DNA from 3 places in the Lysinibacillus sp. G01H genome. Region 2 is predicted to be linked to each of the others. Evidence: riboswitches for the same ligand, from Rfam matches in the RefSeq annotation. Region 2 holds a riboswitch; each other region holds the start of a gene.
The links. Region 2 has a riboswitch for cobalamin ahead of PSR12_RS20965 (FecCD family ABC transporter permease). Riboswitches for the same ligand answer to the same signal wherever they lie in the genome.
Positions count from the first base shown of each region.

Region 1: another riboswitch for cobalamin. It lies ahead of PSR12_RS10755 (ABC transporter substrate-binding protein); the one in region 2 lies ahead of PSR12_RS20965 (FecCD family ABC transporter permease).
Region 3: another riboswitch for cobalamin. It lies ahead of cobT (nicotinate-nucleotide--dimethylbenzimidazole phosphoribosyltransferase); the one in region 2 lies ahead of PSR12_RS20965 (FecCD family ABC transporter permease).

Region 1 is NZ_CP118397.1:2,133,302-2,137,592, forward strand. Features, by position in the region: gene PSR12_RS10750 (elongation factor G) at 1-1,302, opposite strand, end outside; cobalamin riboswitch at 1,485-1,671, shown strand; gene PSR12_RS10755 (ABC transporter substrate-binding protein) at 1,835-2,827, shown strand; gene PSR12_RS10760 (precorrin-3B methylase) at 2,879-3,556, shown strand; gene PSR12_RS10765 (S9 family peptidase) at 3,628-4,291, shown strand, end outside.
Region 2 is NZ_CP118397.1:4,119,905-4,124,195, forward strand. Features, by position in the region: gene PSR12_RS20960 (heme ABC transporter ATP-binding protein) at 1-769, opposite strand, end outside; gene PSR12_RS20965 (FecCD family ABC transporter permease) at 775-1,821, opposite strand; cobalamin riboswitch at 1,968-2,155, opposite strand; gene PSR12_RS20970 (biotin transporter BioY) at 2,310-2,906, shown strand; gene PSR12_RS20975 (YdhK family protein) at 3,021-3,590, shown strand; gene PSR12_RS20980 (response regulator transcription factor) at 3,631-4,291, opposite strand, start outside.
Region 3 is NZ_CP118397.1:1,236,756-1,241,046, reverse strand. Features, by position in the region: gene PSR12_RS05920 (trimeric intracellular cation channel family protein) at 90-695, shown strand; gene cobT (nicotinate-nucleotide--dimethylbenzimidazole phosphoribosyltransferase) at 793-1,848, opposite strand; cobalamin riboswitch at 1,941-2,116, opposite strand; gene PSR12_RS05910 (ABC transporter ATP-binding protein) at 2,213-3,907, opposite strand; gene PSR12_RS05905 (ABC transporter A family member) at 3,947-4,291, opposite strand, start outside.

The sequences.
Region 1 (4,291 bases), 2.0 Mb from region 2:
CTCCATTAATAAATGAACTTCGGCATAATGCTTGAGGGGCTCGAAATGACCATAGCCTGTTACGGGGGTCGCAATGGTTTCCATATATAAAATTTGCGGCTCACCAAAGGAGACAGCTATTGAAAAACGCGTCATGAATACCTCTGTCAGGACCTCTAATTGAATGACACCCATAATATGCACATGGATTTCCTGAAATTTTTCCAGCCAGACCACACGCAAGGACGGCTCTTCTGCTTCGAGTAAACGGAAAAACTGGAGCACTTCCTTGATATGCTGATCGCCCTCATATTGAACCTTTGCCTGTAAGGTTGGGACAAGCTCATAGGGCTGGGATAGCATCGTTGTACCGATTCGATCCCCAATGTTTGCCTGGCTCAGCCCTTTGACAGCGAAAATTTCTCCCGCCTCTACCTGTTGAACGGTCTCATAGCGACTGCCGTTATAAAGGCGAATTTCAGTTACTTTTTCTGTTACTTCGCTAAATGAAAATTCATCACGCACATGCAATGAACCCTTGACCGCCTTCATAAAGGTTAAACGCTGGTGACCATCATGACGAATTTTAAAAACCTCTCCCTCAAACGGGGCAACCTTGTCAAAATCGGTACTCGTTAACAGCGGGAGCTGGTCAAGAAATTCCTGAATGCCCTCATCCTTTAAGGCAGAGCCAGCAAAGCAAGGGAAGGCACATTCATTTTTAATCATTCCCTGTAACTGAGCAAGACACTGTTCATGCTCCAATGACTCATTCAGAAAGGCATCAAGCAATTTTTCGTCGCGCTCCGCTAGCCATTCCATGATGCTATTTGACACATAGTCTGCTCGCAGTGGCTCATCGATGAACAATACATGCTGTGAGCAATCTTTGCGAAGCTGCCTGATGACAGCCTCCACATTGGCACCTTCACGATCTATTTTGTTGATAAAGAAGAAGGTAGGGACATGGTATTGACGTAAAAGTTGCCATACTGTTTCTGTATGGCCTTGTATCCCTTCGACAGAGCTAATGATCATAATGGCATAATCCATCACACGAATGGCACGCTCCATCTCAGGGGAGAAATCGACATGCCCTGGCGTATCAATCAATGTGTATGTATCATCGCCAATGCGCATACGCCCCTGCTCGGCAAATATCGTAATGCCTCGTCTGCGCTCCAGCTCGTGATTATCAAGAAAGGTATCCTGATGATCAACTCGACCACGGGCTTGGATACTATTTGTATGAAAAAGTACTTGCTCAGAAAAGGTCGTTTTCCCTGCATCCACGTGCGCAAGTACACCAATTGTTTTGTACATAAGAAATCCTCGTTTCTATAGAATGCTATCTTTTTATTGTAACAGAATACTAGCTTCTATATTTCTTGTAAAATAGTTCGTCTTTATGTCGAAATAGTGCTAATATAATGATGATTATACTTTTAGTGTCATACTACTGATTGCGCGATAAATATTCTTCTGCTAGTCTATCAATAGTATTGACCATTATAGAACGTATTGGTGCAAATGGCATTTGTCATTTGCTTAAAAGGGAAATCGGTGCAATTCCGATGCTGTCCCGCAACTGTAAATGGGGAGTCTATACAGCATGCCACTGTAGTGAAACTATGGGAAGGCGTATAGATGATGAACCTAAGCCAGGATACCTGCCAGTATGTATTTTTTGACTAAGAACCACGAGGATGGGGATAGTGATACAGGTAATATACCGTTATTTCACTATGCTACTCTCTTGGCGACAAGAGGGTTTTTTTTATGCCCTTCCAAACACCTGGGTAGTAAAGAAATCTCTGATTTCTTTCTATATTTTAACAACAAAGGAGAAAAGGACATGAAGAAATGGAAAAGTATATGGCTAATGATGATCATTGCCTTGGTCGCTGTTTTAGGGGCTTGTAATGCAAAAGACAAAACGGAATCAGCAGCACAAGGTGAAAAGGTTGAGCCATCTGAGGCGGCAGCCGAAGTAACCATTGAAAACAATGACACAAGTCAAACATATACGGAAGCACCAACAAAAGCGATTAGCTTAAATCAGCATGTGACAGAAATTATGCTAGCACTTGGCTTAGAGGATTCTATGGTAGGGACAGCTTACTTAGATGATAAAATCTATGAGCCACTGCAAGAGGCATACGACAAAGTCCCTGTGCTTTCCGATCAATACCCAACGAAGGAGCAAGTCATTGATGCCGAGGCAGATTTCCTATATGCAGGCTGGAAAAGTGGCTTTGGCGAAAAGGGTGTAGGCACACCAGAAGAGCTTGAAGAATTAGGCATCCATACGTATTTACATACGGCTTCCAACATGACAAAGCCAACATTAGAGGATATTTTCACTGATATTCGCCATATCGCGAAGATTTTCCGTATTGAGGATCGTGGCGAAGCTTTAATTGAGCAAATGACGAAAGATGTAGAGGCAGTACAAGCTAAATTACCAAAAGATAGCGAAAAATTACGTGTTCTTGTGTTTGATAGCGGTGAAAAGGATGTATTTACAGCTGGTCAAAACTTTATGAATGAGCTGGTGACAATCGCGGGTGGTCAAAATATCTTTGGTGATGTGGAATCAGGATGGACAACTGTGTCGAAGGAAGATGCAGTAGACCGCAACCCAGAGGTAGTTGTCGTGATTGATTACGGTGAAACAACGGCAGACCAAAAGATCCAATTCTTAAAAAATGATCCAGCATTGAAGGAGATGGAAGCGGTCAAAAATGAGCGCTTTGTCATCCTGCCACTTTCAGCAGCGTCTGAAGGGGTTCGTGCAGCAGAGGCCATTGAAATTTTAGCCAAGGGCTTCTATCCTGAAAACTTTTAATCCATTCGAGCTAGCGTTTTGCTAGCTCCTTTTTTATAAGGAGCGATAAAAATGAACGCATTTCAAAAAAATGTACCAGATCAAACATTTGAAACACTAAACCGTCATGGTGAGTTTACCCGTCTAGCCGTTAGCCCGGGCATTATTAATAAGCATTATACGCCTGCACAATTCCAAAAAATAGCCGAAATTGCTGGCGAAAAGGGGGCGATAAAATATTCTGCTTCCTATAGTATACTCGTATCCATACCAACGTGCGATGCCACAGAAGCGGTGCAAGCCTTACAGGAAGCAGGTCTTTATGTTGCTCCCTCTGGTTCAATCATAGCCATGAAGGCCTGCGATTTTTGTGATGGGGAGAAAATGGAGGCTGCGCCGATAACCGAACAGCTCTATCATGCTATAGAGGGGATGAAGGTACCTGCAAGAGTGCGTGTCAATATTAATGGCTGTGCATCAGCTTGCTACAATGCAGTCTATGATGATATTGGACTCGTTTACCAACAAAAAAGCTTTGATGTCTATTTAGGGGCAGTACCGATGGGAGCAAAGGCACAGGCTGGTACGTTATTCGCTAAGAGGGTAGACGTCACACAAATTGAAGATTTTTTACTGCACCTGATCAACCTATATAAGGAGCATGCTCGCCCAAATGAGCCCTTTTACAAATTTTATCGCAGAACAAAGTCCGCAGAATATTGGGAACTAGTAAAAAATTCAATTAAATAGCAGGAATATTACTTAGGGTGTCGAAGTATTGTAGTAAGGCACAGAAAATTACAATACAAAGGAGCAAGAACATGACATCGAAACAAGGGATTCAACCAGAAGATCTTTATCGCTTAAAATCAGTAGCAGATCCACAGCTTTCACCAGATGGGACAGAGGTAGTTTATGTAGAGACTCGTATGGACGAGAAGAAAAATGACTATATATCGAATTTGTTTTACATAAACTTGAAGGACAAAACACCACAGCAATGGACATTTGGTGAAGATAGAACGAGTTCCCCTGTTTGGTCACCAGATGGCAGTCAAATTGCATTTTTGTCAACGAGAACAGGTAAGTCACAAATTTATGTTCTTTCGAAAGCAGGTGGAGAGGGAAAACAGGTGACACATTGTAAAAATGGAGCGACATCCCCTGTCTGGTCACCATGTGGCAAGAAAATTGCTTTTTCAGTCGTGCTAGGGAAAGATGAAACCATCCTAGATAAAGCGGAGGATGAGAAGAAAAAGGATAAAGAACTAAAGCCACTAGAAATCGAGAAAATGAAACACAAATCGGATGCTGGTGGATTTATTGATATGGAGCAGTTTACCCATATTGCCATTGTCAATGTGGAATCAGGAGAGCTAGAACAAGTGACAGAAGGCAAAGAGTACTTCCATCTGGGTACTTGGTCGCCAGATGGCAAATACCTTACGTATTTAGCAGATAAAGCGGAGGATTTAGATTTCTCAT
Region 2 (4,291 bases):
TGAACTGTTCAGGAACATATGTAAGATACGGCTTCCCTGTCAGTGGATGTATTTGAATATCTGCAAAAACACCGAATACATCTTGTAGCACTGTTGGGGTAAGTACTTCCTCTGGTGTACCATGGCAAACTATTCGCCCTTGCTGTAAAACGTAAATTTGATCGCAATACATAGCAGCGATATTCAAATCATGTAAAGCTGCTACTACGGTTAAATGCAAGGTCTGAATTAAATCCATAAGTTGAAGTTGATGTTGAATATCTAAATGATTCGTCGGCTCATCCAATATTAATACCTGTGCTTGTTGAGCGAGTGCCCTTGCAACCATGACACGCTTTTTCTCGCCACCAGAAAGCGAACTAAAGCTTCGTTTCTCTAAATGCGATATGCCCGTTTGCCTAAGAGCCTCTTTAACAATTTGAAAATCTTTCTCTTGATCAAGCTCTAACAGCTTTTTATGTGGTGTTCTTCCCATACTGACTAAATCATGCACAGTGAAATCAAATAATACGGGTGTCTCTTGGCTTACAACAGCCAAATTTTTCGCAATTGATTTACTTGATTGCTTTAATATATCTTGCTCATTTAATACTACCGTTCCGCTTTCAGGTTTTAGGAGACGATACATATTTTTTAACAATGTTGATTTTCCGCTCCCATTAGGACCAATTAATCCAACAAATTGCTTTTCTTTTATTTGAATGCTTACATCATGTAGTATACGCTGATCGTAAATGGAGAATGATACTTGTTTCGCTTCTAATGTCATGGACGTTAATCTCCTTCACCGAAAGAATAGTTGTTACGACGGAGAAGCCAAATGAAAAATGGTCCCCCACAAAAAGCTGTAATAATACCAATTGGCATTTCCTGAGGAGCAATAATGATTCGAGCAAAGGCATCTGCCCACACTAAGAATATTCCACCTATTAAAGCACTAATAGGTATGACATATTTATAGTTTGAGCCCACAATTAAACGCACAATATGGGGAATAATCAATCCCACAAATCCTATAGAACCACTAACTGCGACAAGCACACCAGTTAATAGAGATACTAATAGTATTAACTGAATACGGAATTGCTGAAGATTAACGCCTAATGTCACTGCCGCCTCTTCTCCTAGTAATAATAAATTTAAATTACGATAGTGTAGCCACAGTAGCCCAAATACAACCAAGAATACGAAGGCTGGAATCACAATACTATTCCATTTGGCTCCAGCTAAACTACCTAGCATCCAAAACATAACAGCCTTTAAGGCCCCTTCTTGCTTTGACATCATTAAAATAAAGTTAGAGATAGCCGTTAAGATAAAGGACACAGCCATGCCTGCCAATAGCAAGCGGAAAATAGAGACACGTCCCCCAACACGTGATAAGAAAAAAACAAGTGTAATGGCAAGTAATGAACCAAGAAATGCGGATACTGAAAGAGCGTAAATACCTAAAAATGACAAGGCTCCTAAAATAATCACAGAAGTAGCTCCTACAGCTGCCCCTGAAGAAATCCCTAGAATATACGGGTCTGCAATAGAATTACGTACAAGTGCCTGAATGGCTGCCCCTGCAATGGCTAACCCCGCTCCTACTATAGCAGCTAGCAAAACACGAGGTGCTCTTATTTGCCAGATGATGATTTCCTGAGAGCGACTCCAATCTTGCTCGATCGAAGTTTGTATAAAAGGAATTTTAGAAAGAATAACTTTCCATACATATAACGGTGTAACTGAAACTGAGCCAACCATTACAGCAAAGGTCATTGAAACAATTAATACCATGAAAAGTACGAAGGAAAATAACATAAATTTTTTATTCATCTGTTTTAAACTCCTACTGAATATTGATGAATGAAGCAATAAAAAAAGGTATCCCATGCGAAAATGCGCATAGAAATACCCTAGATTAAACAAAGTCAGAAAAATATCCAGCTATTGTCCGTAATTGCTTGCATCCTCGTGGGCATTACAGGTATTACTAAATGGCAGGTCTCCTGGCTTCGATTCACTATCCTATAATTACCTTCCCATTCTTAAACAGTGGCAAATCATATTATAGGATTCCTCGTTACAGTTGCGGGACAGCGTCGGACTTCCACCGACTTCCCTTTTAAGTGACATTCAAAAATGTCACACCAATAGTATTTGAAGTTATAAAATTGTGACGGTTCTATCATACATTTTTATAGATAGATAGTCTACTTCTATTTAACCCAATATTTGAGTTAACTATTAATAATAATAAGGTTGACACAATAGCATTCGTTTTTTACACTAGCAGTAATAACTTATAAAACGAGGTGAAATTCATGGCAACTGTTACACAACATAGTCACCATAAGTTAAGAACTATTGACATTACCTACATTGGATTGTTTTCAACGCTAATGATGGTGGGTGATAATATCACTTCCTTTGCACCCTTTATGGTAGTTGGTGGTGTACCCATTACGCTTCAAACCTTCTTTGCAACTTTAGCAGGGCTTATTCTTGGTAGTAGAAAAGGTGCGCTCGCCTGTACAATTTATATGTGCGTAGGATTGGCGGGAGCTCCTGTCTTTGCTCGTTTCGGTGGTGGAATTGGCCAAATTTTAAGCCCTACCTTTGGGTTTATTATTACATTTATATTAGCGGCATTTGTTGCAGGGTTGATCGTGGAACGAAGCGGGACAAAGAAAAGTTTTATCGTAGCTGCTTTGGTAGCAACGGCTATAAATTATTTGATAGGAACAAATTGGATGTTTTTTGCATATAAGCTTTGGGCAAGTGCGCCAGAGAATTTTTCATATAAGCTCGCTTGGCTTTGGATGATTCCTCCACTACCAAAAGATATTATTTTAGCTATTTTTGCTGGTATCTTCGCCCATAGATTACAAAAAACATTGAAGATCATGCCCATTCAATAGCATATCTCCCCACCTAATTGTGCCAGACTAAAGAAATGTTTTTCATAGGGTCATATCCATCGTTTCTGCACATTTATTTGCTACATTAGGAGCATATAGTGAGGAGGATATCATATGAAATTCAATAAAAGATGGTCAGTCGGACTATTATCAGTAGTCGCTCTAATTAGTTTATCGGCTTGTACAGAGGATCAAACAGAACCAGCGTCCACTTCTAATGAAACTTCTGAAAAAATGGATCATTCTACAATGAACCATTCAAGTTCTGGCGATGTACCAGTAACATTAAAAAAAGCTGAAAACCCGAAATTTCCTGTAGGGAGCACAGCCATTATTACAGATGGACATATGGAAGGTATGAAAGGGGCAGAAGCAACAATAGTAGGTGCCTATAATACAACTGCTTATGTTATTTCCTATGAGCCTACATCTGGTGGAAAGCGAATAGAAAAGCATAAGTGGGTGATTCATGAAGAATTAATTGACCCACAAGAAGCACCACTGGCTCCTGGAACAGAAGTAAAAACGGACGCAACACATATGGAAGGTATGGAAAATGCGACTGTCCTTATTGACGAGGCTGTGCAAACAACTGTATACATGGTCGATTATACTTCCACTACAAGTGGTGAAGCTGTAACAAATCATAAATGGGTAACAGAAGAAGAGCTTAGTCCAAAATAATAGAAATAACCTCTACCTTCAATTCTGGTAGAGGTTATTTCTAGCTTTTATGTTCCATTCGCTTTCTATTTGCAGACTTATGCCATTTATAGCCGATGCCCCAAACGGTTTGCAAGTAATCATCCGCAGGAAAACCACTTTTTCTTAATTTTTCTCGTAAATTACGTACATGTGAATCAATGGTACGATCTTCAATCGTTACATCATATCCCCAAACGGCATGTATAAGGTGTTCTCTAGAAAATGCTCTATTTTGATAATCTAAAAATAGGGCGAGCATGGCAAATTCCTTTGGTGTTAATGGAATTGCCTTATGTTGAAAATATACTTCAAAGGACTCTCGATCTAGACAAAGCCCTTCAAAGTTAATCACTTTTTCTACAGATATCGTTCTTCTTAATACAGCATGTATGCGTGCTAACAACTCTTCCTCATCAAAAGGCTTTAAAATGTAGTCATCAGCACCAAGGTTTAAACCTTTTACAACATCAGCGTGTTCTCCTTTTGCAGTAAGCATAATGATAGGAACATCCCAAAACTTCCTAATTTCCTGGCAAACCTGCCACCCATCCATCTCTGGCATCATAATATCCAAAAGAACTAAATCCACATGTTCTTCTTCTAAAAAATCCAATGCCTCTTGTATAGAAGTCATTGCTCTACAAAGAAATAGTGGTTCCAAATAAAGGGTTAATAAATCT
Region 3 (4,291 bases), 1.8 Mb from region 2:
ATTTTGGCTATTAAATTCATAAATTCTGTTACGTAAAACGTCTTTTAACTTTTAAAAAAGTTTATTTATTGATAGAAGGGGTGAAAGGGATGGCTTGGGAGGTTTTTAGTATCATAGGAACAATTGCCTTTGCTATTTCTGGGGCAATTATTGCCATGGAAGAAGAATACGATTTATTCGGTGTATATATACTTGGTATTGTGACTGCTTTTGGTGGAGGAGCTATTCGAAATTTACTCATTGGACTACCTGTCACAACACTTTGGGGACAGGATATGATGTTTCAAATAGCGCTTGCTGCGATTACGATATTCTTTATTTTTCCGCATCATCTGATTCAACATTGGCATCGTTGGGGTAACTTCACAGATGCGATTGGCTTATCAGCATTCGCTATTCAAGGCGCACTCTATGCTGTCAAGCTTGATATGCCAGTGAGCGCAGTCATTGTAGCTGCTGTTTTGACAGGTTCAGGTGGTGGTATTGTACGAGATTTATTAGCTAGAAGAAAACCATTAGTTCTCCGTGATGAAGTTTATGGAGTTTGGGCAGCTCTTGCTGGACTGTTAATCGGCTTCGAGGTTTTTACAGGGGACATTTTCCTTTATATTTTATTCGCAGTGATTACAGCTTTACGTATTCTTTCCTATATGATGAAGTGGCGCTTGCCATTACGTAAATTAAATCAAGCATAAACACCATTCAGCCAATGACCAAAAATTAAGTCATTGGCTGTTTTATTGTTTTAGCTAATGTTTCATTCCTTATATGATTAAAAAAGAGACATTTAACTTACCTTTTTAACAACTGCATTGATTCTTCTAAAGTCACCATGTTTTTCATCATCGAGCAAGCTGCATCTAAAATAGGAAAGGCTAAGGCTGCTCCAGAACCTTCACCTAAACGCATATTCATGTACAACATTGGTTCAATGCCAAGTAATGCAGCGGCAATTTTAGCCCCTGGTTCCTCTGAGGCATGGGAAGGAATAATATAATCTTTTACTTTTGGTTCTAGCTTATAAGCAATGAGCGCGGCAATAGTTGAAATAAATCCATCAATGACAACAGGTTTACGATGGACAGCAGCGCCAAGTATAATGCCTGTCATCGCCCCTATCTCTAATCCTCCAACCTTAGCCAGAACATCAATAACATCATTTGGATTAGGCTTATTTAAGGTAATTGCTTTTTCAATAACTGCTGCTTTATAGGCAATGCCTCCTTGGCCTACTCCTGCACCAAACCCCGTTACTTCGATAGGCTTGCATCCCGTCAAAACAGCTAATATCGCAGCACTTGGTGTTGTATTGCCGATGCCCATTTCTCCAGTCCCAAGTACATCAGCACCTTTTATGATTTCCTCAGTGGCCACCTGGATTCCTACTTCTATCGATTGAATGGCTTCTTGTTTGGCCATAGCTGGACCTTGTGCCATGTTATCGGTACCGTATTTAATTTTATGAATAAGGACTCCTGCATCAAGTGGAATATCTTCTTTTACCCCAACATCTACTGTGACAACCTTTGCATTGGTAATGCCCGCAATCGCACAAACGCCTGTACCTCCCTTAGGAAAATTTAATGTTTGAAAGACCGTCACATCTTGTGGATTCGTGGTTACACCTTCCTCGCAAACACCATGATCTGCAGCACAAACAATCATCACCTTTTTGTCGACCATTGGATATAAGTGTCCTGTTATCCCAGAGAGCTGTACAGCAAGTGATTCTAGTTTACCCAAGCTACCTGGGGGCTTACAAAGCCCATCAATCCGTTTTCTAGCCTGCTCCATACTTTTCATATCAACCCCTTGAATATTTTGAATCGTATCTTGTAATAATTGCATGATTATTTCTCCTCTCGTTCTCATTGAGACAAAATAAAAAATCTGTAGTTTATTGTCATGACAAATAAACTACAGACTTTTCCATCATCTATCTCTTCTAAAGCATGTAGGCAGGTCTCCTGGCTCAAGTTCAACATCTCATAGCACCTTCCCAGCAATTCGCTAGTGGCATACACTATGAAACTCCCTTATACAGTGGCGGGTCCGCTAAAGCTTTTCACTTTATTCCCTATTCTCCCAAGTGGGCACCTATTGCTTTTATGTAATTATGTTAAATCTACTTTACAACTTTTTTAGTGTCAAGAGGAAAAATTTTTTTGAGTGTTAACTTAGTACAACCAGCTATTCAAACAATTTAGGCTTATTAAGAGCTTGTAACAACAAATGAATCCCTCTCGTTCACCTGATTGTTATTAACTTCAAATATTTTATCTGCTTCACTTATTAAAACAGGGTGATGAGTAACCAATATAACAGTCTTTTGTTTTTCTTTATTTAAATATAAAAGTAATGTTTCTATATTTATTTGGTTGTCTTTATCAAGCGCAGAAGTAATCTCGTCAAACAAATAGATATCCGCATCTCTTAGAAGCGATCTTGCTATTGAAAGTCTTTGCTGTTGCCCAGTAGATAATTCAAGCCCATTATGCCCAATAAGAGTTTCAAATTTATAGTCCAACGTTTCTATATATGAATAAATGTTAACCATTTTACAAATTTGAATTAATTCTTCATCCGTTGCATTCGGCTTTGCTAATAACAAATTTTCCCTTATTGTCCCTGTCATTATAAAATGCTCTTGCGTTACCAAACATACCCTTTTTCTATAAACATCATTAGGAATATATCTAATATTTTGATTGGATAGAAATATTTCACCCTGATAATTAATGTATAAACCTGATAATATATTCAATAATGTCGATTTACCTGATCCGCTTTCTCCCTTAATCAATACAATTTTCTTCAAAGGTATTTGGAAATTTATATTTTCTAAAACTGGAGATAATGCATTAGTATAGGTAAAGCTTACATTCCGCAACACTATTTTGTCTTTTCTAAAATGATGCGATGAATTTACATAGCCTGATACTATCAATTTCCTTATATTGTATTTATTGTCTCCCATTAAGTTTTTTACTCTATTTACAGACACAATTGCTTCTTGTAAAAAGGAATTTAGTTGAGAAAATCTTAAAAATGACTGACTAAAGTTATTGGCATAGGTTGTGAATGCTATTAATACTCCTAAGGTGAGGCTGCCTTTATAAATAAAGTAGGCACCTATAATAAGGATAATTAAATAACTTGTAAAGTTTAATAATTCTATTATTGATCCTGATTTTATACTTAAACGCATTTTATCAAGAGTATTTTTGTATAATAAGGTAATTCTCTTTTGATAGTTATCTATGGCGTTTATCTCATTATTAAATATCTTAAATAATTTAAATGATGACAGTATTTCTCCCAGATAGGTTAAATAAGAATCTAAATCTTTTTTGATGGCAGTATCCGTCATCCTTATTTTTTTTCCATAATATTTAAAAATGATAAGTGCTAAAGGACAAGCAATGAATAAAATACTAGCTAAAATAAAATTAAGATTTATCAATATTACGAACACAATTATTATACTGATAAAATCTACAACAATATTTAAAAACTCTGATACTACTTCAGAAAATGCCTTTGTATCATTTTCTATTTTATTCATCAGTTCACCTTTTGCTTTTAATTGATACTCATCCATGTCCATAGCCATGATTCTTTTTATTATCTTTAACTTAATATCCATTTGTAGATAGCAGGCAAATTTCGTTAAATAATATTTTTGGATTACTTTAAAAAATAAATTAAAAAGAAACAAAAAAGCCATAAACACTATAATTATGAATGCGGAATTGAGGTCTTTTACTGTTATAGAATCAATAAATTTACCAAATAAAAGGGGGTGTACTATACTTAAAATCATTGAAATGCCCATCAAAATATTTACTTGAAATAATTTTGCTTTGTATGGCTTTGTATATTTAAATACCTCACCTAATATTTTCATGAAATAATACTCTGTCTCCCTGATTTAGTTAAGGTTTTCTTATAACCTTTTGATATACAGATAAGCATTTTTCGGTTCTTCTTGTAATATTTGTAGAAACTTTTCCATATACGGATCTTTTTCATTACTTATGAACAAGTTTTCTACTGACTTCTTTTTCGCCTCACTAAAGAGCATGCTTTTGTTGGTGTATATAACCTTTTGCTCAATTGTTCTTTTTAAAACCTCATAGCAATTAGTTTGTTCCTTGGTTTCCCACTGTTCATCCATTAATGTATTTATCATGTCTTCTGTAATATTATAGCCATAATTAAATTCAAAAAATTTATTAGAATACGGGCGTATTTCAATGATGTTGCCAGAACTAATAATAATATTTTCTAA